One region of the Colwellia sp. MB3u-8 genome, then DNA from elsewhere that is predicted to be linked to it. Evidence: predicted binding sites of a transcription regulator. Region 1 holds the regulator's gene; each other region holds the start of a gene.
What was found. Region 1 encodes FNR, which switches genes on or off when oxygen is low (the NO sensors DNR and NnrR bind a similar motif). Its sites were predicted from a motif close to TTGATCTAGATCAA; they were not measured.
Positions count from the first base shown of each region.

Region 1 (7,929 bases):
CAGTGTCATGGTTCTGATGCGCGTGGTGCTACTGGTTTTCCTAATCTAGCTGATAAAGATTGGTTATACGGTGGCTCACCTGAAATGATCAAAGCTACTCTCATCCATGGCCGTAAGGCAAATGGCATGATAGCTTGGAGTGCAGCATTAGGCGGCGAACAAGGTGTTAAAGAAGTTACCGCCTATGTTTTGAGTTTAAGTGGTCGTGAAGTTGACACAAAAGCAGCAGAAGCGGGTAAAGTTAAATTTGCCATGTGTGCGGCTTGTCACGGTAGCGAAGGCAAAGGTAGTGATGCAATGGGTATTGCATTAGGTGCGCCTAACTTAACAGATAATATTTGGTTATATGGTGGTTCACCGCGTGCTGTTGAAATGTCAATTGCTAATGGTCGTGCTGGCGTAATGCCGGCTTGGGATAAAATCCTAGGTGAACAAAAAATTCATGTCATCAGTGCTTATATCTATAGCTTATCGCAAGAGTAGAACCTTAAAATAAGCATTAAAAACAAAGCCTTGGTGGTTTAATTTGCCAAGGCTTTTTTATTTATCCGAATATGAAAGTTCACTAAATTAGCATTTTTTTAATAGTTACCACTTAAGAATAGTCGTATAATACTTATTCTCTTAGCATAGAAGAAATTTTCATGAAAACATCTTGGTACCGAGAACCTTGGGCATGGTTTGTATTTATATTGCCTTTTACAGCAGTAGTTGCTGGCATTGTCACCTTCATTATTGCCAATACTAATCCTGATACACTTGTTGTCGGTGATTATTATAAAAAAGGCAAAGCGATTAACCTTGAATTGGGTAAAATTAAACAAGCGCAGAAACTGGGTATGAGTTTTGGTTTAAAACTTGTTGACGATCAGCTTATTATTCGTCCAACGGGTATCGAAAAAGAATTTCCCTTACTTAATGTCAATTTTTACCACCCAACCCTAGCGGATAGAGATTTCTCTTTAGTATTAACGCCTGATGGCAACGGTGACTTTAGCCACCTTTTTGAAGCTGATAAAAATGTGGCCGGTAAATGGCAGGTAACCATCACCCCGTTTGAAAATCACTGGAAAATTCAAGCCGAGATCACCCTACCTCAATCCGATTTTATTGCGATAACACCGGACACAGCCCAAGCAAATTAATGAGCCAAGCTTAATGAACCTAGACTGTTTTCATTGCGGTGAGCCCGTACCCAATGGCATTAATTTAACCACGAGTATTGAAAATATTAACCAACCTATGTGCTGCATAGGTTGCCAAGCGGTAGCACAAACTATTGTCGACAACAATTTAACTGACTATTACCGTTTTCGCAGTGCGCCAGCACAAAAAGGCGAAGTATTAATACCTGAACAACTGCAACGCAATAAAGTGCTTGATGATGAAAGCTTACAAAACGAGTTTGCTTATTATCATGATGGTTTTAAAGAAACTATATTAACCATTGAAGGTATAAGTTGCTCAGCATGTGCTTGGTTAATAGAAATGCAAATCAGAAAACTTGATGGCATTAATAAAATTAATGTTAACGCCACGACACAAAGGGCAACAGTCCAGTGGCAAGAGAGCCAAGTTAAACTCAGTGAGATACTGAGTTTAATTGATAAAATTGGCTATCACGCCCTTCCCTTTAAAGCCAGTACAGCTGAAAAGGCCAATAAAAAACAAGCAAAAAACTTTATTAAACGCTTAGGCATTTCAGGCATTTTAATGATGCAAGTCATGATGATAGCGTTTGGTTTATACTTTGGTGCTTTTGCCGATATGGCTGAGTACAATGTACAGTATTTGCGCTGGGCCAGCCTTTTCTTAACCCTACCCATTGTTAGCTATGGCGCCTTTCCGTTTTATAAAAGTGCTTTTTTTGCCTTGAAAGCGCGACAACTTTCAATGGATGTACCTGTCTCTATTGCGATTAGCCTGGCTTTTCTTGCTAGCGTTTGGGCTACATTTACCCAGCAAGGTGAAGTGTATTTCGAGTCTGTTTCCATGTTTACCTTTTTATTACTAATTGGTAAATTTCTAGAGTTTAGGGCCCGCAGCCGCGCTGCTGACATCTCGGCAAATTTATTAAAATTAATGCCGATGACCGCCACTAAAATTGAACAGGGCATTGAAAGCTTTATCTCAGCAACACATTTAAAAGCGGATGATATTATTTTAATAAAACCCGGTGAAACCATACCCGCAGATTGCGAAATAATAACGGGCACTAGCCAAATCAATGAAGCCATGCTCTCTGGTGAACAACTGCCGTTGCATAAAACCACGCTAGATAATCTTTATGCCGGCACCATAAATGGTGATGGTAACTTAACAGCAAAAGTTAACCACAGTAACCAAGAATCATTTTTAAGCCAATTAATTCGCTTAAGTGAAAGTGCCCAAAGCCATAAACCTAAATTGGCGCAATTGTCAGATAAAATTGCCCAATATTTTGTGGCTCTTATCCTAGTTGTTGCCATTGCTACCGCAATATATTGGTCTCAACATCAACCAGCAGAAGCGTTTTGGATCACCTTGTCTGTTCTAGTGGTAACTTGTCCCTGTGCTCTGTCATTAGCAACACCTACGGCATTAACTTGTGCAACCACTCGCCTTAACCGTGAAGGGATCATGATTAAATCAGCACATGTGCTAGAAACTATGCCTGAAATTGAGGTGATGGCTTTTGATAAAACCGGCACCTTAACAACGGGTGAATTTACCATTACCGCAGTCAAAACTTATGGCGCATTTGCAGATAAAAATGCTCCAGATGGACAACAACAAGTGTTGGCTATTGCGGCGGCGTTAGAGGCACACTCTGCTCACCCCCTAGCAAAAGCCTTTAGCCAGTTTCGTGATTTTAGCCAAACAACAACTCAAGTGGTGGTTGCGCCAGGTGCTGGTATTTCTGGTGAGGTTAATCACCAGTATTACAGAATTGGTAAAAACTCATGGCTACTCAGTAATAATGACAACAGTGCGCACAGTGCGCACAGTGCGCAGTGCGTATTAATGCAAGATGATAACTTAGTGGCTGAATTTTATTTACATGATGGCCTGCGTGAAGATGCTAAAGCCTTAATTGATTTTTTACATCATGAAAACATTAAAACTGTCATGTTATCGGGTGATCATCAACAAGGCTGTGATAAATTACAAGCAAAACTGCACCTTAATAGCGTGCAAGCAGATTTATCTGCACAAGACAAAGTCAACGCGATTAAACTACAGCAAGCTTCACATGCTGTAGCTATGATAGGTGATGGCGTCAACGATACCCCTGTATTGGGTGCGGCGCATTTGTCCATTGCCATGGGTAGTGGTACTGATATTGCTAAAAGCGGTGCGGATGTGATATTACTGAACAATAAACTCAAAGGTGTGCAAACACTGCGACAGGTATCCTTAAGTACTGCGCGAATTATAAAGCAAAATTACCTTTGGGCTTTTAGTTATAATGCCATTGTATTGCCATTAGCGGTTATGGGCTATATAGCGCCATATATGGCAGTCATTGGTATGTCGGCCAGTTCAATACTAGTGGTAAGTAATTCTTTAAGGTTATTAAAAAAATGAGTGTGATATACGTATTAATTCCCATTGCTATTTTACTTACCGCTATTGGTATTTATCTCTTTTTTTGGGCGGTAAAAACTGAGCAATTTGATGATTTAGAAAAGCAAGGCATGAGCATTTTATTTGAAGATGATAATGATAAACAAAGCATTCATCAAAGCAATAATGCTGCGCCAATAAAAAAACAGATAGACAAAACAAACACCTCACAAGAGCCAGCAGACCCACAGGTCAAAAAAAATAGTCTATGAGCCTTGATTATTTCTCCGCATTTGTCATCGGATTATTAGGCTCAGGCCATTGTATAGTAATGTGTGGTGGTATCAGCACCATGTTGACGACGGCGATTTCTGATACCTCTCGGCATAAAAAATACGCAATTATATTGGCCTATAACTTTGGTCGTATCGCCTCTTATAGTCTTATTGGCGCTCTTGTCGCATTCACCAGCTCAATGGCGACCAAAAATATCGGTGTACCTGTTTCACTGTTAAAAACTATCGCGGGTGTTTTTCTTATCTTGTTAGGTTTATATTTAGGCCAGTGGTTTATGTGGTTAAGCCGCGTCGAACATTTAGGCAAAAGTATTTGGCGGTACATAGCACCACAGACTAAAAAATTTATTCCCATTAAAAACGTACAAAGTGCTTTCGCTTTAGGCGCACTATGGGGCTGGTTACCTTGTGGCTTGGTATATTCTACACTAACTTGGGCATTGGCTAGTGCCGATCCCCTTGATGGTGCCTTGATTATGTTTTTCTTTGGACTAGGCACCTTACCTGCCTTACTTTCAGTATCACTGGGCACCATAAGTATTAAATCATTATTGAGTCATACACTATTTAGAAAGACGGCAGCCAGCCTAGTGATTTCATACGGCATCTATACTATACTCGTTTTATATATATAACGTGTCTGATATAGACCTTATATATATAAAAAATCATGGAAACATCATGACAACATCATGACAAATTTTAAAGGATCTTATGAGTTATAAATCATGCACTGTTCATCAACATATTCACTGCCAAAACTGTAGTCTTAGTGAATTATGTTTACCTTTTTCTCTCAATGATAAAGAGTTAGAAACGTTAGATAATATTATCGACCGTAAGCTGCCGATCCATAAAGGCGAGCAAATATTTAACGACGGTCAACCTATGCATGCGCTTTACGCCATCCGTTCGGGCACATTTAAGACCTACACCATTAATAAACACGGTGAAGAACAAATTACTGGCTTTCATTTAGCGGGTGATTTACTTGGCTTTGATGCTATTGCCGATGCTCAGCATCCAAGTTTCGCTAAAGCGCTAGAAACCTCAATGGTTTGTGAGATCCCTTACAATACGCTCGATCATTTATCGAACAGCATGCCAAAATTAAAAAAACAAATTTTGCGTATGATGAGTACTGAGATCCGTGAAGATCAAGAAATGCTAACATTACTTAATCGTAAAAATGCCGAGCAACGACTAGCAACATTTATCAGTACCTTAAGTATTCGTTACCATGCCCGTGGATTATCTCCATCTGAATTTCGTTTATCTATGACCCGCAGTGATATTGGTAACTATATTGGTTTAACGGTTGAGACTATCAGCCGCTTGCTTAACCGCTTTCATAAAAATGGTTTAATTACAGTTGATGGTAAACTCATTACGATTCTAAGTTTCGATAAATTAAACGAATGCGCCGCACTTTAATGTAACGCTAACACCAGCTTTTCTACATTGCCTTATTAAGGTATTTCACGCTATGCTTAGCGTGAAATATTATTTATCGTCGACAGCATAATAATGTGATTTAAAACAACTATTGTTGCTTGAAAGTAGACTATTGTTATAACACTAGTAGACAATTGATAAAGGAATTAGCTATGGAAAAGTATCAAAAAATACTCGCGATTGTTGACCCAACAACAGAAGAGCAAAAAGCGGTAAACCGGGCGATAGAATTAGCGCGTAAAACAGGTGCTAGCATTACCGCATTTTTGACCATCTATGATTTTTCTTATGAAATGACCACCATGCTGTCAAGTGATGAGCGTGAAGCCATGCGAAAATCAGTTATTAATGATCGCACTCAATGGCTAGAGTCTTTACTCGCTGACCTTGATTTAAGCGGAATTTCTATCGATTGTCGGGTTATATGGCATAACCGTCCCTTTGAGCAAATTATTGCTCAAGTACTCGATAATGGTTATGACATTGTCATTAAAGGTACTCATCAACACGACAAATTTAAATCTGTCATATTTACTCCTACCGATTGGCATATTCTGCGTAAATGTCCTTGTCCTGTTTTACTCGTGAAAGAGCATTTGTGGCCTGATAACGGTAATATTCTTGCGGCGTTAAACATTGGTAGTGAAGAGGAAGAACATAAAGCACTTAATAACAAAATCACAGCAGAAGCTAAACAGCTGACCCAAGTCATGAAAGCTAATCTACACCTAGTTAACTCATTCCCGGGTACGCCAGTTAATATCGCCATAGAAATCCCAGAGTTTAATGCCAGCGATTATAATCGCTCGATGTTAAAACATCATCAAAAAGCGATGTTAGCACATGCAACTGCCTTTAATATTGCGCCGGAAAACACCCATATTAAAGAAGGTTTACCGGAAGATATCATTCAAAGCATAGCGGCTGAATTAGATGCCGAATTAGTCATTCTGGGTACTATTGGCCGTACCGGTTTATCGGCAGCGTTAATTGGTAACACCGCAGAGCATGTTATTGATAGGCTTAATTGTGATGTATTAGCATTAAAACCCGATGGTTACATTTCACCACTTGATGTTGATTAATATCAGCAAACATCCCTAAATAAAGTTGAATTGGGTCATTAAACGCCTAGTTCAACTTTTCTTGTTTAATAACTTAAACTAGCTTATGCGCTGAAATTTATTATACCCATTTCATTAATTAGGTGGTCTACTTTATACGCAGGAAAAATGGCCAAATATAAGGCATTTATTTAATAACTAGTGGTTCTAATTATTAAATAAATAACGCAGTAGTAGGTTATTTTAACCAGTAAAAATGATCAGATAATTAGTGAGATTGGTATTAGGGATTTACCAAGAGCTCTGATGCAAAATCGACCCTTTCTTCAAGCCAAACACACTATTACTGAAGCTTTAACAGCCGAGAGCGAAAAGTATATGACGATAATGTCCTCAAGGTAAATAATACCAAACGGTTACCTGTGATGGCATTATAATAAGGCAGCAGTTAATTTAGAGGTTATTACTTTTGCTGATAAAAAACTGAGGACGGTCTACTTTTTAAAGGCAATTCAAGCGCAAATTTTTAATCGACGTACATTTGAATTTATTTATAAATTTATTTTTATAAATAAATTAGGAATAGCACATTGACATAGCGCTTATTTATTATCGCTTATTTATTATATAACGCGAAGTAATGTCGATTATGGCGGATCATATCAGTTAATTCCAACACGTAATCTATCCCACGTTCAGAGTAACGCATTAATCCTGTTGCAAGAATTTCTGGCGCTAGTGGTTGGTTTTGATCGCGTAATTGGCCTCTAATCGATCTAAATACCGTATAGGCGCCGTTAGTATTAATATTGTGTAAATAACGTGCGATACCTAAACTAATAGAGCTATAAGCGGCGACTTCATGCTTAGCACCGGTATTACGACTACCCGGCACCATGCCACAACCTTTCCTATAACACCAGACGCCAAAAAAGTTTAAACCTATTCGAGCAAAGCGAGAGGTTCCCCAAGCAGATTCATTGGCCGCTTGCACTAAAACAAGTGCTAGTGGAATAATGTCAATTTTAAGCTGTAATTCATATAATTGTCGTAATAGAGAAAACTTTTCACTGACTTTATATTTTTTGCTCAAACTGCTTACTAAAGTGTATTCTTCCGCACTAAAGGGCTGTTCTAAGGTTAATTGCGCAATTAAGCGTGCCACTTCGGCACGCAAAATAAGTATTTTTTTATTCTCTGCCTGTACTGCGGGTTTAATAAAAGCAAAAAAACGACGTTTCTTTTCTTTTACATCACGAATTTTAGCGAAGTCGGGTAAAATGACCTTGTGTAACGGTTGCTCAACTATTTTAATGACCTTCTTAACCGTTTTCGTTTTCGGTATCACCGACACCGGCTCTTCAGTCGGTATACTCTGAGGCAAAGGTAAGAAGGTAAATGGTGCGATTAACCCTACACTCAGCAAAACTAAAAAAATAAACCCTAAAAAGTTTTGCTTATTAAATATCGTCAAGCTAATAGCTCCTTATTCCATTATCTTTAGTCTGATTTGCTGAAAAAATACGGTAATCAGGCCGAAAAGGTGTCATTTATTGTCTTGGTTTGAT
Region 1 is NZ_JACGVA010000038.1:15,523-23,451, forward strand. Features, by position in the region: gene ccoP (cytochrome-c oxidase, cbb3-type subunit III) at 1-483, shown strand, start outside; gene H4J54_RS03940 (FixH family protein) at 645-1,145, shown strand; gene H4J54_RS03945 (heavy metal translocating P-type ATPase) at 1,159-3,567, shown strand; gene ccoS (cbb3-type cytochrome oxidase assembly protein CcoS) at 3,564-3,818, shown strand; gene H4J54_RS03955 (sulfite exporter TauE/SafE family protein) at 3,815-4,477, shown strand; gene fnr (fumarate/nitrate reduction transcriptional regulator Fnr) at 4,557-5,276, shown strand; gene uspE (universal stress protein UspE) at 5,450-6,382, shown strand; gene H4J54_RS03970 (glucosaminidase domain-containing protein) at 6,978-7,835, opposite strand; gene H4J54_RS03975 (hypothetical protein) at 7,892-7,929, opposite strand, start outside.

Region 2 (7,929 bases), on a different contig from region 1:
AATTACTTTGCAATAATTTTTAGAACGCTTTTTTAGAATGTTATGGTAGAACAGTAAGCTCTATCACTTTCGCAAAGGCTAACTTCAATACTGTGGTTTGAGGGCTATGTTTAAAAGAATGAATGAGCCTAACTGACTCCGCACACTTACTCCAAAATATTGAAATAATGACCATTACTGATATGACAATTAATAAACGATATTATCGCCAAACACTTCAATTCTATTGCGGCCGTTTTCCTTGGCTTGATACATAGCTAAATCAGCATCTTTTATTAATTGTTCGAAATCAACATGTTGTTCATTAACCGTACTAATACCGATACTGACGGTCACAAAAATATCTTCACCTTCATATGCTATGCCATGATTAGCTAAAGAGTGTTGAATACGACGAGCTGTTTCTACCGCCGCGTTGACACCACTATCGGGTAAAATAATGATAAATTCTTCACCACCGTAACGAGCAAAAAAATCAATACTGCGTATCTCTTCAGTGCAAACTTTGCAAATGTTTTTCAAAATTTCGTCACCGAATAAATGACCAAACTGATCGTTTATATTTTTAAATAAATCACAATCTAACAAAATGACAGCCAATGGATTTTTGCTTCTTTGTACACGAGAAAACTCATTATTTCCTCGTTCAAACAGTGCCCGACGATTGGCTACTTTGGTTAAAGGGTCGGTGTTAGATAGTTGCTCTAATACTTGAGTTCTTTCTGCAACAATTTTTGTCATTGACTCTAAAGAAACCGTCGTTTCACTCAATTCTTTATTCATGTGATTAAAGGCATTAGCGATGCCATTAAACTCTTCTGATTGATTAGAAAGTTGGATTTGTTGAAAGTTACCACTGCGATTTTTTTCAAAAGCTGTTTTGACTTCATTGAGTGATGTGCTAAAAATCTTAACTAACTTAACAGCACCATAAACTAAAATGAAAAGGCTAAGAGCGAGTATAGATAGGATAAATATGACCTGTTGCTTAATAACGTTTGCAATGTCTTTTTGAACTATGCTGGACAGCTGTATTGTGTCAGATCGAATAGCTTCTAATTGCGTTATTAACCTGGTTTTTAAATGCTTTTTAATTCTCTCATCGGCATTTTTTAGTTTATTTTTATTGATGGTATTAAATAACCTTTGTACATTCTTATTCTGGCTTTCAATACTGTTTTGAACGGTTTGTTGCTCTGGGGTCAAACTAGGGCTACGTCTAAGTAAGTCATTAAATTTACTGTCTAAAACTAGCCAATTATCGGTGTTGTAATCGCTGGCATAAATATCTTCATTGATAAGGAATTGCTTAAGAATGTTGGTATGACTTTCAACTTTATTGGCATACTTTTCACGTTCTAAAGCGACTTCTACTACTTGAGTTGACCATAAAACACTCGCAACAAGTACAGTGAACAATAAACCTGTACTCAGGGTAAAAAAGTAAATATGTTGCTGTAAGCTTATCTTCATAAAAATCCTTATTTACTGGGGAATATCTGCAGCGGTATATCTACGGCTCCAGGATCGACCTGTAGCAAAGCCCTACTATCAACAAAGTGCAATGAGTTAGGTACACGCTTAGATAATCTCATTTGTGTTTCCACTGCCCATAGTGCTTGAGATCTAATATTTAATATCAATGATTGATTCAATCCGAGCTTAAAAATATAATCAGGCCACACCCAGTCAATAAATGCGGGATCTAAATTTAACTCATCTATCACTATTTTTTTAGCGGCTTGTGGATGCGAAGCAATGTAATGGATAGCAGTTTGTAGTCCTTGAATGACACATTTTGCTTTTTCTACTCCTTGACTGTCTGCGGTTTGAGAAATTAAGTTAAAGCTCAATGTACTTAAACTTTTGGTATCATGAATTTTTATTTTTTTATCCAGTGCTTGCGACAACTGAAAAACGAAAGGCTCCCAGGAAACAATGGCGTCAACCTCATTACGACTAAAAGCTTGTAGCAATTGTGTTGGGTTATAATAATATAACTTCACATCAGCCATTGTTAACCCTTCAATCGCTAAAAGTGTACTTAACAGATATTCACTGGCAGTACCTTGGGTAACAGCCACTTTTTTGCCTTTTAGATCTATGGCTGATTTAATTTTATCGGCAGAATGCGTCATTAATTTCACATCATTATCAGATTGGACAAACATGGCGTGGGTGACAAATGATGGCGTAGTTAAACTTTGAAAAGCAATCACCGAATCAGAACTTGTGCCAAAATCAACCGTGCCACTCATCACCTGATCAAATGCGGCTTTACCTCCTATTACCTGCTCATATTTAACCCTAACGCAGGTGTCATCAAAAGCATTTATCGCTTTAGCAATATAAAAAGGCGTAGACAAGGGTGTTTTAGAAACCGCAATAAGCACCGAGTATTTGTCCTGATGCCAAAAACTTTGTAGATTAAAAGACAATATCCCAAGCCCAAAAATAATGAGTACGGTTATAGAAGATACCCAGGGGTATTTTAGATTCAACACTATCAGCCTGTTATTTTATCGTATCCTGAGTTTAATTTAGCAACAAATACAACATATGTATTGAGCTTTGTTTAAAATAAAAGCATTTAGGTGATATACATTAATCCTGCGGTGGAGATACTCAATAATACAAAAATAATATTAGTGCCAAGGTTAACGATTCAGTAGATGGTCTGAAAATTCAATAGGGATCAGTTATTGCAGACAAGGTCTGTAAGTTCAATACTATGGCGTTTGCTATTTTGGGCTTAGGTTTGAGGTTTGGGTTTAGGTTTAGGTTTAGATTCAAGACTAATAGTATTAGTCTTAGCTAGATTTAAGCCAATCCGCTTAATAGTTCAGGTCAGCAAGCACCATTCGTCAGTTTGATGCTTTTTTAGCGCTAATGTTAATTTTATAAAGGCATTAGCAGCGACTGCTGGTCTTGCTTGGTCATCTTACTTACGACTAGCATATATGAATTATCAATCATGCGTTCAACTTCACCTTGTGGGATTGAGCCATCTAAAATGACCGTATTCCATTGCGTTTTATTCATATGGTAGCCTGGTATAACCGCAGCATAAACATCACGTAACATAATAGCTTCGTCAGGGTCACATTTTAGGTTAATGCAATAATACCCTGCCATTTTACCATTAGTGCCTTTTTCATTACCTTTGCCTAACGATAATGTCGCAAACATTTTATGCTTTACTTTAAAAACACTCACATCAGGACCAAAGGGAGTATATTCAATAGTTTCAGTTTTATTCAGTAAATAACGCTTTGCTTGTATGTTATCCATATTTTCAATACTGCTTTTTACAACTAAGATTCAATATAGCCTAAGCTGTTTAGTAATGTTCGACAAGATAAATAACGCTGTGTGGTTCAAAGATAGCATTTTCAGCTGCTATATCAGTCAAATTGATGACTTAACGGTAATTAAAGGCCTGAGTGTTAACGATAAGAAACCAACGTAGGTATGCTCAGAATGTTTTTACCTGCGCGTTTTAAACCGTAATATATGCTAAAAAATACCGCCATGATCACCATAATACTGATGAACGAGTGAATAGGTTGTGATGAAAACACCGCAAGTTGGTAACATCCTGCTGCCGATAAGTAGGCTAACGTAAAACTCCATAATGCAGCAAACATTGCCCAACGTGTACCCACTTCATTTTTAATTGCCCCCATTGCCGCCGCACATGGTGTATAAAGTAAAATAAAAAGCAAATAACAAAATGCGCCAATTTTACCCGCAAAAGCAGCTTGCATAATGGTAATGGTACTTTGTGCAACGCCTTGTGCTTGTGCGGCAACTGCTACGCTAGACACATCACCAATGTCAGTACCTAAGGGATCATCTGCTGCTATGCCCTGTAAATTATCGCTAATACTCGCTAGCGCTTGCTGCCATAATACCGGCATAGGAGCGGGTGCTGTTGGCGCTTGTGAAACCGGTGAATATAAACTATTAAAAGTAGCCACTAGCGCCTCTTTTGCAAATAGCCCAGTTATAATACCGACACTGGCTTGCCAGTTATCTTCTTTAACCCCCATGGGCGCAAGCAAGGGTGTCAGCACCTGCGCACTTTTGCTTAACAAAGAGTCTTGCGTGTCATGATGACCAAATTCACCGTCTGTGCCTAAAGAATTAAAGAAGTTTAAAACACAGACCACCACTATGATGGTTTTACCCGCGCCAACAATAAAAGAGCGTGTACGTTGCCATACCCGCTTAAGCAAATATGACAATTTTGGCCATTCATACAAAGGTAATTCCATAATATTAATAGAGTTTTTACCCATTAAAATGGTTTTCTTTAACATCAGCCCAGTCAATACCGCGGCAGCAATGCCAATAAGGTACAACAAGAATACTAAGTTTTGCCCTGATTCTGGAAAGAAAGCCGCGGCAAATAAGGCGTAAACCGGTAATCTAGCACCGCAAGACATAAATGGCGACATCATGATGGTGGTGATTCTTTCTCTTTCGTTATCCAAAATACGCGCTGCCATCACCGCCGGCACAGTACAACCAAAACCAACAATTAATGGCACAAAGGCTTTACCCGGTAAACCAATTTTTTGCATCGCGGCATCAACCACAAATGCAGCTCGGGCTAAATAACCACTGCTTTCTAGTAGTGACAAACCAATAAACAAACTAGCTATAATAGGAATAAATGTTGCTACGGTTTGAATACCTAAACCGACACCACTTATAATAGTGCTTAACCAAGCGGGTAAGTTAAAAGCGCTTAAAAAGTGTTGTGGATAATCAACAAATATTGCACCCGCTAAAATATCAAAAAAATCAATAAAAGCACCGCCAACATTAATCGCAAACATGAAGAGCAAGTACATCATCACTAAAAAAATCGGTACACCTAAAACCGGATGCAACATCCAGCGGTCTAACTTGTCACTAAATTGAGCATTATTACTTGGGGCCGTAACCACGTCAGCAACCAGTTGATAAATAAAGTCATACCTTGCTTGCATGACCGCCATGGCCTTTTTATCGGTTGATTGGCAGCCTGGTGTTTTGCCACAAGCTTGGCGTTCTAATTCAAGTGGCATGCCTGAGTAATCCGCTAATGCTTCGGGTAGGGTCAATAAATGCCCAGCGACCCGCGGGCTAGGAATATTTTGTAATGCGGCGGTAATTTTTTTGCCCGCATGTTTTCCAACACTATTTTCAGTAACTACTGGGCAACCTAACTGAGCAGACAGTTTTTGCAAATCTATATTAGCGGCTTCTTTACGATCTGATTTATTTAGCACCACTATCATAGGTAAACCAAGCTCAAGCAGCTGTGTAGTTAAATACAGCTGGCGCTTAAGTTGTGTGGCGTCAATCACATTAATTAAACAATCAATGGGGTTTTGCTTAATAAAGTCATGAGTAACCGACAGATCTTTACTTTGCTGACTTCGCTGCGCTAAAGAGCTAATGCCAGGTAAATCAGACAGTAATGTCAGTTTTTTATTTAGCTGACATTGCTGCTGTTTGGCGGCAACCGTGACACCTGTCCAGTTACCTGTTTTCTGTTTTGCCTCCGCTAACGCATTAAAAAGTGTGCTTTTGCCTGAATTAGCAAAACCGACCAGTGCAATATTTTGTTCGATCATTTAGTTAATAACTCAATGTTAATTAGCTTGGCAATGGTCGCTGGCAGACACATTTTTGTGCCATGCAAATGAAAGGCAAGCGGACCGTTAAAAGGCGCTTTATGAGCTAATGATATTTCACTTTTCAATGCGAAGCCCTGTTCAATTAACTGCGCACTTAACGCGAAGTTTGCCGGTAAATAACTGATATGAGCTAGCTGATTAAGGGGTAATTCGTATAAGGTCATAGTAGCCTACATCTAAATGATAACAATTATCATTTAATCATACTAAAACTAGTAGCTGACAACAAGATATTAAATAAACCTTTTAACGTTAGCTTGATCTGATACCCGTTTCATTAAATTATTAGCCACTTATGCTGGTTAAAACACACCAGGGCAATTTGGCTGTCCATCAAAATAACCTGCTATAGTGATTGAGAACATTTTACCGACACATATTTCGGTATTTGTGCTTAATCTGGAACAATAAGCATGATGTTTTTTTTCATCCCGTTAAACTAGTGCATTGCAGCAAGCAAAATAGTCATATTGTCGGATAAAAGATGACAAATTTAATTACACTGGCACAATGGTAGTCAGACAAGTTCTGCTTTGCCTAAATATCAAACAGTTCCCAAGGTAATAATACAAAAGGATATGCAATGAAAGCTATTTTTGCTCTGCTACTTATGTGCTTTAGTACATTAAGTTTCGCAGCTGAGCAGGCCGAAGAAATTTTTAAACAACTGGCCCCATCACTTTATCAAATTCGCTTAATTGACAAAGCCAGTGGTGAAAAATCATCCATTGGTTCGGGTTTTCAAATTAGCAGCAGTGGCCTTATTGCGACTAATTATCATGTTATTTCCGGTTTTGCACGTCATCCCAATAAATACAATATTGAATATTTAGACAACCAAGGTAACCAAGCCCCATTAACCTTAAAAAGTGTTGATGTCATTAATGACCTAGCCATAGTGCAACGTGAAGTCACGGCTGAAATGCCCTTTTTTCAGCTTGCCCAACAAGCTCCGACTAAAGGTGAAGAACTGTATTCATTAGGCAACCCGCATGATTTAGGTATGATAGTCGTGCCTGGCACTTATAATGGTTTAAAAAATGAATCATTTAATGACCGCATTCATTTTACTGGCTCGGTTAACTCAGGTATGAGTGGCGGCCCAGTGGTTAACAAAAATACCGAAGTTGTTGGTATTAATGTCGCTACATCGGGTAATCAAATTGGCTTTTTAGTGCCGCACGACAAACTACTTGAGCTTTATCTAGCCTATAAAAATAACCCACCAGAGAGTATTGAGCAGCAAATGGCTGCACAACTTATGCAAAATCAAGAAAAGTTAATCACCACAATACTGAACAGTGATTGGCAACTAAAACCGTTAGGACGAGGCTTAATTCCAACTATTGACGTACCTTTTGTACGTTGTTGGGGTGAATCCAACTCAGATAAAACCGACGCACAAATTATGGCAGCTGTGGCTAATTGTGACCTAGATGAGAACACTTACATTTCTTCTGACTTTTTTACCGGTTCGTTAGAAATGGAATACCGCTATATGGAATCAGATAAAATTGGTAGCACTAAGTTTTACCATATTTTTGAACGCCAGTTAAACCAGGCCGCGCCAGGTAATAAAGCCGGTAAAGATGATGTCACTGAATATCAATGCCACCATGACATTGTTATGCCCAACAGCAGTAATATTAAGAATAAAGCGGTATTTTGTACCCGCGCTTATAAAGACTTCCCCGCACTTTACGATGTGCTCTACATTGCCATCTCGGTAGATCACGAACAATACGCATTGCTCAGCCATTTTACGATTTCAGGTGTTGCTCAAGAAACCTCATTAGCCTTTTTAGCTAAATTTATGGAGTCGGTTTCATGGAAATAATTATTGAAGAAATCAGTCATGGCCATAAATTATTAAGCCGCCACAAGTTTGCCTCAAATAACATTAGCATTGGCCGCGGTTACGATAACGATATTATCATTAGTGACCCTCACGTTTGCGCTGATCACCTGCAACTACACTTTAATGGTGAACATTGGCTAGTTAATGATCAAGGTTCAATTAATGGCAGTTATCTTGAAAACAGTAAAGACAACGTTATTCAACACCAAGTGCACTCTGGCGACATTATCACCATTGGAAAAAGCCAAGTTCGTTTTGTCTTCCCCAGCCATCCGGTTTCAAAAAGCATAGCAATTAGCCCGTTTGAAGGCTTAATTAACTTAGCGCGTCACCCTATGGTACTGGCGTTAAGCATGACCTTATTTGCCTTTATTGGCGGTT
Region 2 is NZ_JACGVA010000073.1:43,018-50,946, forward strand. Features, by position in the region: gene H4J54_RS17095 (GGDEF domain-containing protein) at 190-1,473, opposite strand; gene H4J54_RS17100 (NrtA/SsuA/CpmA family ABC transporter substrate-binding protein) at 1,482-2,504, opposite strand; gene H4J54_RS17105 (MmcQ/YjbR family DNA-binding protein) at 2,899-3,291, opposite strand; gene feoB (ferrous iron transport protein B) at 3,447-5,627, opposite strand; gene H4J54_RS17115 (FeoA family protein) at 5,624-5,854, opposite strand; gene H4J54_RS17120 (serine protease) at 6,274-7,527, shown strand; gene H4J54_RS17125 (FHA domain-containing protein) at 7,518-7,929, shown strand, end outside.
Region 2: a site for FNR is predicted at 6,085-6,098, ahead of H4J54_RS17115 (FeoA family protein). Genes of this name have one in related genera too.

Region 3 (7,929 bases), on a different contig from region 1:
ATTATTACTGCTGAGTTCAATTGAAAAAAGACGTTTTATATTATTCGCCTTTGCATGCTCAAACAACGAATGCAATAACACAGTTGCAATATCCTCATAGGGGTAATCATCTGCAACAGTTATTGCCATTTCACTTTCGCCTGGCACTTTGTCAGCGGCGTAGCGACACATACCAATTTCTTTTTCGCCTTCTTCAGTGTTAATAGTCGCGATATAAGCCATGGTATCTACATAGTCGATATTACTCAGCACGTTCAACATTGAAGGCGATAATTCTTTTAAACCTTCAAAAAAGCGTTCGTATTTTGTTTGCATTGATAGCTTTTTTACAAAGGATGCTTCTAAGTGCTTGTCTTCAGGAGTGATGGGCCGGATGGTGATATCAAGATCGCCAATAGTCACTTTTTTATGATCGCTGGTCAGTTTTTCAGTCATGCTAAATCCTCTTGATGCAAACTTAATTGTTTATGGTGATTGTAAGTAATGATAGAAGAATTTTCTTACTTAGCCATTGGGGAATTCCCTCTAACACACTGTGGTTTGTACTTATACCAATGGGGATTTCCTATACTGATGATTTTTATTGTTTTTTTCTTATATTACGCAGGCATTATTTCTTATTTAAGACAAGATTCTTACATCTACAGTGATGACTTAGCTGCCCAGTGGGATCAAGTGGACAGTCACTAAGGGGAAGCCACATTCAAATATCGGACATCCCCAATATATGCTAGTTGCCACCGATTCGATATAACAAGCATAAACACAACCTTGAGCAAGTTAATACAGGCGTGCGCGGGGTTGCTTATATTCGCTTGTCAGCAACTAAAGGGAAACAACCCTCTGCTTGTAAAGGGAAACAACCCTCTGCTTGGCCGGTATTTTTACAAAAATCACCTGATGATATTAATCCTGCCGAACAAAGTCGTCAGTAGAGGACACATTAAGTGAGTAAAATAATGCAAACGGTAACGCGTATCCAAAGCGTTACTCATCGCTATCATAATACGCTAGCGTTTGACGATATTAGGTTAACTATTTCTGCTGGCATTTGGCAACTTATTGCGTCTATCAGGGTACGACCGCCCAACCATGAGTGTATTAGTCTCTACCGCCTATATGGATGAAGCTGAAGGTTTTGTTAATTGCGATGGATGCCTGACCTGTGCTTGATACCGGTACGCCACAGGAAATAAAAGCTAAAACCCATACCAAAGATCTAGAAAGCGCATTTGTGCGTTTATTACCGCAAGAAAAAAGGGCTAACCATAGTAAATTGATTATCCCCCCCCTTTAAAAAAAGTAACGCGTCACCTGCAATTATAGCTAAAAATTTAACCTGACTTTTTGGCGACTTTACCGTAGTAAATGATGTCAGTTTTGAAATACAAGCCGGAGAGATTTTTGGTTTCTTAGGTTCAAATGGTTGTGGTAAAACTACAATCATGAAAATGCTCACAGGCTTGCTGTCGGTTAGCAGTGGTGAGGCCTAAATGTTTGGTAAAGCGGTCAATGCAAACGATATGCAAACACGTACAACGCGTTGGCTTTATGTCACAGGCTTTTTCATTGTATGGCGAATTAACCGTAGCGCAAAAGATGACCTTACATGCGCGTTGGTTTCACCTAGCCCCAGCTCAAGCAGCACAGAGAATTAACACACTCATTATTAGGCACTTCTGCCTACCTTTTTGCCGCTGCTGCCATCGGTATGTTTTTAGGGACTATTGCACACACCATGGCACAATTTGCACTTTTGGTTATTACCTTCAAGACACTATATGGAGTTCTCTCAAGCCGTAGTTTTTCGTGGTGCCGGCATTAATTTAGTCTGGCCACAATTGATTATTCTTATTGCGCTTGGTGCGGCATTTTTTATCGCCAGCCTTGCCATGTTTGGACGTTCTTTAAAAAGCATGACATAGCAAGGTCAAGCACGTACCTATTATCGTTATCCTAAATGTTTTGTATTCTTGCCCTTTTTTAGCAAAATAAAGCCTAACAGTGAGAAACTTGATCACTATCAAAGTTTATTAGCTCACTTATATGATAAAAAAGACCATAACTAGGCTTAACCAAAGAGAACATTATGCGATTTGAAAGCGCCAGAGATGCACTTAAACATGCGAAAGAATTTCATCAGAAATTAGTTGTTTTTTATCAAAAATTAGCCAAAGATGAAAATATACCAAGAACACAGTTATTGTTGGAATATATGATCAGTGAAGAAAAAAAATTAGCTGAATCATTAGCCCATTATGAAAAAAACACGCCATCGGGTGTTTTAGATACTTGGCTACAATATGCCAATGATCAAGAAATTTTAAAACTGCCAATAGTCAAAAACCATCCATCAACACAATCGATGGATGATATTTTAGAATTATCCATGAAAATGAGTGATGAACTCATAGCAGTATACCAAGTAGTAGCAGAGCAAGTTGACGAGCATAAGGTCAAAGACATTTTCAATAACTTAGCTGACATGCAATGGCAAAAACAAAAACGCATATCAATGAATTTTGATAGGTTTATGGATATCTAGCATACATGAGCAGGCCACGAGTTTTCTCTCTAAAGAGGCAATACACAATAACTTTGCCTTAGCATGAAAAATAGCGATACCTGCTACTGACAACTATTCGTTATCTTGATTTGTATCAAAATTTCGCCTTCAAAAAAGCGTAAAGTGGTGCTTCTAGCCAGATAAAGTCAATAAAATTTGGGGCACGGTCAATCAATGAAATTTAAAGATTACTACAAGATTCTAGGCTTGGCTGAAAATGCTGATCTAAAGGAAATCAAAACAGTCTATCGTAAGTTGGCCGTTAAATATCATCCTGATAAGAACCCTGAGCCCGGGGCAGAAGAAAAGTTTAAAGAAGTAGCTGAAGCCTACGAAGTATTAAAAAATGAGGGAAGAAGAGCCGAGTACGATAAAATGAGACGCTATGGCTCAGGTTCATCAGAGGGTTTTGATGTACCACCCGACTGGCAATCTTCGAGCGGTAACAATCAATATCAGTCAAACGAAAATGATGGTTTTTCTGACTTTTTTAATTCCTTTTTTGCTGACCGAGCCAAGTCTAGAAGACACTCACAAGCTCATAGCGAGGATCTATTTAAAGGCCAAGATTTTGAAATGGAATTACCAGTTTTTTTAGAAGAAAGTGTTTCAGGTGTCACTAAACCCATTGAATATCATGTCCCTGCATCCACCAATGGTCAACTCACCAAAATCAAGAAATCGCTTAATGTGAAAGTGCCTAAAGGTGTTAAAGATAGTGAGCGCATAAGGTTAAAAGGCCAAGGCGCACCAGGCAGTAACCATAAGTTAAACGGGGATTTGTATCTGATTATTAGATTGGTGCCGCATCCATTATTTGATGTACAAGGCTCAAACTTATTATTAAACGTGCCACTGACGCCTTGGGAAGCTGCGCTGGGTATTAAACTTGAAATACCGACACTTGATGGCAAAGTTAAGCTCAACATTCCCGCTAACTGCCAGAGTGGTCAGAAACTACGAGTAAAAGGCAAAGGACTCAATAGTAAGTCCGGTCAGGGTGACCTGATTACCGTCATCAAAATTGTAATTCCGCCATCAACTACCGATGAAACAAAACAGTTATGGCAACAACTTGCTGAAGTAGAAAAGTATAACCCCAGAACAGAGTGGAGTTAGCCAAAATGACAGATATAAGCTTACATATTTCAGTCAATGAATTGTGTGAAATAGCCGGAATTGAAAAATGCATCATAATAGAAATGGTTGAATACGGCATTGCTGCACCTATATCAGACAGTCAAGATTCAGAATGGATTTTCGATTTGGAGAGTGCTCATTGGCTCAAAAAAGCCATTAAATTGAACCAACAACTTTTAATTGACTGGGTCGCCATTAGCTTAGTCATAGATTTAATGAAAGAGAAAAAAAAGCTCGAACAGGAAAATAAGCTTTTAAAAGCTAGACTGAACCGAATCGATTAGTTTAATTTAAATCACTCTATAAAATTAGTCAATAACTGAGTGTTAATGGAGTTTATAACTATGAATAAATCAAACGTTTTTTGGTCTGCGGGCATTGTCGTTGCCATGAGTTTAACCCTAGCGGGTTGCAGCAGTAAATTTGCAGAGTCTATGCGTAAGATAACCTACCCTCCAGGTTTTAAATACACTGAACCCGCTGAGCTTAGATCTGACATGGCTAGATTATCGCAGCAAATGCTATTACTCGATAAAGCACTGATTAAGGGTTATGAACCCACTCAAGATGGTGCGAAGGACCAGCGCCAGCAAGTACTAAAAGCATTACAAAACATGGGAAGGACTGCCGCTAAATTAATGACAGGAGAGGCGGGAGGAAATCACCCGTTTATGCAAGATCACATGCAAGACTTTGTCGCTGCAATTGACCAAGCAAGATCCGCTGCCGCTCTGCAAGAGCCAAATTATTATTTTGCAGGTAAAGTTTCTGGTGGCTGTACCAATTGTCACAAAATAAATCGATAATTCTTTTGCCGATATCAGCCTAACGACAATAGGAAATCAAACGAGAAAATAACCATTGGCCATTGCATAACAATTATAGCCACGCGTTATTTTCACTGTATTAATCTGTTATACCGACAGTCTTGCTGTAATTGTTGCACTTCAAACTTGATACTAAGGTTTAGATATCAGCTCTCCCCTTTATTTGTAGACTGCCGGTAACTAAACAAGAGATACCTTTTGGCTAAGTCCATTAACCGCGTTAAGTAGTTTCCACAATTCATTAAGTATAATACCGAATAGTATATAACGCGGGTTTGAGTAATTATCATATTAATTTATAGTCAATTTTTAAAGGTAACTCACCATGAAAAAAAATGAGCAAAAAACAGAATTACAAGTCAGTTATAAAGCAATGGTAGATGCCATCGAAGACTTTGTGATAACAGAAGGTAAAACTTTGCAGCAGGCCTTTCATGCCGCAGAAGAGAAGCTCAAAGATGCCAAAGAAATTAGTAAAGATAAAATTGAGCAAGCTAGCAAAGACTTAAAAGATAACTTTCGAATGTTAGGTGAAGCTTTCGAAGGTGCAGGTGAAGCCTATAAAGAGCAAATAAAGTTGGAGCTGGCTTTTGTAAATTCTTCAATTTGGGACAAGTTACAAAGTATCGCTAATTCAAATACAGTAGAGTTAATGGCGTTTACCAAGAGTCTTAGAGAACAAGCACAAACTATCATCACAGAGCATCATCTAGCGGCGCACCAAGAACACAGTCAATGGGACTCTGAACATGCTTTATGGCTAGATGAGATAAAGTATTGGACAAAAGAGCAGCAAAAAGCGTTGACTAAACTAGTAGCCATAGAAAAAACCATGCAGCAACAAACATCAATATTGATGGAGCATACTCAGGCCATTCAAGCTCAAGCTAAAGTTGCTCATGAACACGAAAAAATCATGAAAAATGCTGAAGATAATTTCAGTAACGCGAGTAAAGCCAAGGAGACAAACACAGCCCCAATGCATCAACACGAGCGGAAGGTACACACACAACAACAAGCATTACATCATAAATTAAAAACTCATCATTTTAAAATAATGGCGATGATCAATATGCTTTATAAAGAAATACATAAAGCAGACTAAAGATGAAATTACCATGAACTAGGCGGGTAAATATATCCCTAATACACAAAGATATTATAGCGCTGAAGCACGTTTTTTAGTCGTGTCGATTCAGCATGCTCCATTTTCTTGACCCTCAAGATACAGCATATCAATGGCGCATTACTACACAGGTTTTTTTGCCAACATAATAATCTATGCCATAGACTTTTTAGACTAGTTATTAATTTACTCAACATCTAGCTCTAAAACGTTAGCCTTAGGTTTTCTGCCTATTTTTGCAAAATTTTGTAGTCTTTAGCTGTTTGTAATCTACCTATGGTAGAGGCTTATCAGCTGAAAAATCGATGGATGATATTATCAATTACAAAAAGTAAATAATTCTTCATGGCATACCGCTGGGCTTAAGTTTAGCTGATGATAAAGTGAAGTTAAGTTTTAAATCACAATCTGTATACAAACCGAATATCAATAAATTTTGACAGTTTTATGGATATCTAACCTAGCTTAAAAGTTGGTGAACTTTGAACATTAAAAAAGTATTAATTATTGAAGGTGTGGTTAACTTATTATTGATGGTGATCAAATTAGGTGTTGGCTTTTCTACCTACTCAACAGCAATATTAGCTGATGCACTCCACTCATTAACCGATATGGCAAACAATATTGTTGCCTGGTTTGCGGTCAATCAATCTGAGCAACCGCCTGATGAAGATCATCAATATGGTCATAAAAAATTTGTGCCTTTAGCGATATTTTTTCTAGCGACTTTGCTCAGTGTTGTTGCCATTGAGGTTATTGTTCAAGCCGCTAGCCGCTTTGGTGAGCCCGTGTTAAATAGCTCGATTGGCTTAGGGGTAATGTTTATTGTTTTAGGGCTTAATACCAGCCTTACTTTGTGGGAGTCTTTTTGGGCAAAAAAATTAAATTCTACTTTATTACAGGCAGATGCGAGTCACACATTAAGTGATGTACTGACTTCTATTACCGTTATCATTGGCTGGCAATTAGCAGCACGCGGATACTATTGGCTTGATACAGTTTTTGCTATTGCCGTTGCTTTTATTATTATGTTTTTGGCCTACAAGCTCTTTGTACAATCCATTCCAATACTGGTTGATAAAAGCCTGTTAAACCAAGCTAAAATTGCGCGCACAGTAACCGAGCTCCCCGAAGTAAAATCAGTTAAATTGGTACGTACCCGTAATGATGGCGAGGCTAATTTTGCTGATATCACCATTAAAGTTGACTTGAACCTTTCTTTAGCTACCTCACATGAGCTTGCAGATAAAATCGAACGCCTTTTAGCAACGCAGTTTAACATTGTCGATACCACTGTTCATATTGAACCCGCTCTTGATGAGGATAAACAAACTCAAGATTGAAAATAACTTGCATTGGTCGAACTATCCTCAATTAAACAGCCATTCTCAACAAGGGGTAGCATAAAGTAAAACACCGAGCCCACAGGAATATTTTTAGTATAATGTATCGTCCCGCCGTGCTCTTCAATAATACTTTTTGAAATAGAAAGCCCGATACCCACGCCATTCTTTTTTGTTGAAGAAAATGCTGAAAACAACTTATCTAGCATACTGCTAGACAAACCACATCCGCTATCAACAACTGATATTTTAATGCTCTCAATAGCGGTTAATTGAGTCGTGACTTCAATCACACTGCCATTTTTAAAATCGATAGACTGCATAGCTTCCATGCCATTGCGCAATAAATTTAACAACACTTGCTGTATTTGTACGAGATCAACCAATACAATTAATTTTTCGCTACTGTGGCTTATTTTAATATTGATATCACGCATACGTGCATCGTGTTCGGCTAATTTTGCTACTTCTTCAATGAGCTTATGGCAATCAAGAAATTCTTTTTGTCTTGCTCCCTGCTTTGTCATGATTTGCATCCGCTCAAGCACTGCACTGGCTCGGTGTGAATGTTGATTCAGCTTTTCGAATATCTCTGGCAATCTTTCGAACTTACCGCTATTACACAGACTTTTACCCGATTGAGAAAATAATGAAATAGCGGTTAACGGCTGATTGACCTCGTGGGCAATACCAGCCGCTATTTCCCCTAATGAATTCAATCTATCGGCATGAGCCATTTGTTCAATGTGCATGCGTCTTTGATCTTCAATAACCCGTTGCTGAGTAATATCTCTGATTAGACCAACAAACATTCTGTCTTCATGGCATTGAATATCATTTATTGAAAGATGAATGGGAAATACACTGCCATCCTTGCGCTTGGCGTCTAGCTCTCGTCCAAGGCCAATAATACTGCTTTGGTTGGTA
Region 3 is NZ_JACGVA010000037.1:164,099-172,027, reverse strand. Features, by position in the region: gene H4J54_RS03135 (GNAT family N-acetyltransferase) at 1-435, opposite strand, end outside; gene H4J54_RS03130 (hypothetical protein) at 735-935, shown strand; gene H4J54_RS19340 (hypothetical protein) at 1,166-1,297, shown strand; gene H4J54_RS19650 (ATP-binding cassette domain-containing protein) at 1,386-1,493, shown strand; gene H4J54_RS03120 (hypothetical protein) at 1,782-1,925, shown strand; gene H4J54_RS03115 (hypothetical protein) at 2,090-2,545, shown strand; gene H4J54_RS03110 (DnaJ C-terminal domain-containing protein) at 2,741-3,685, shown strand; gene H4J54_RS03105 (chaperone modulator CbpM) at 3,691-3,990, shown strand; gene H4J54_RS03100 (hypothetical protein) at 4,051-4,512, shown strand; gene H4J54_RS03095 (zinc ribbon-containing protein) at 4,859-5,638, shown strand; gene H4J54_RS03090 (cation diffusion facilitator family transporter) at 6,142-7,002, shown strand; gene H4J54_RS03085 (PAS domain S-box protein) at 6,993-7,929, opposite strand, start outside.
Region 3: a site for FNR is predicted at 2,651-2,664, ahead of H4J54_RS03110 (DnaJ C-terminal domain-containing protein). Genes of this name have one in related genera too.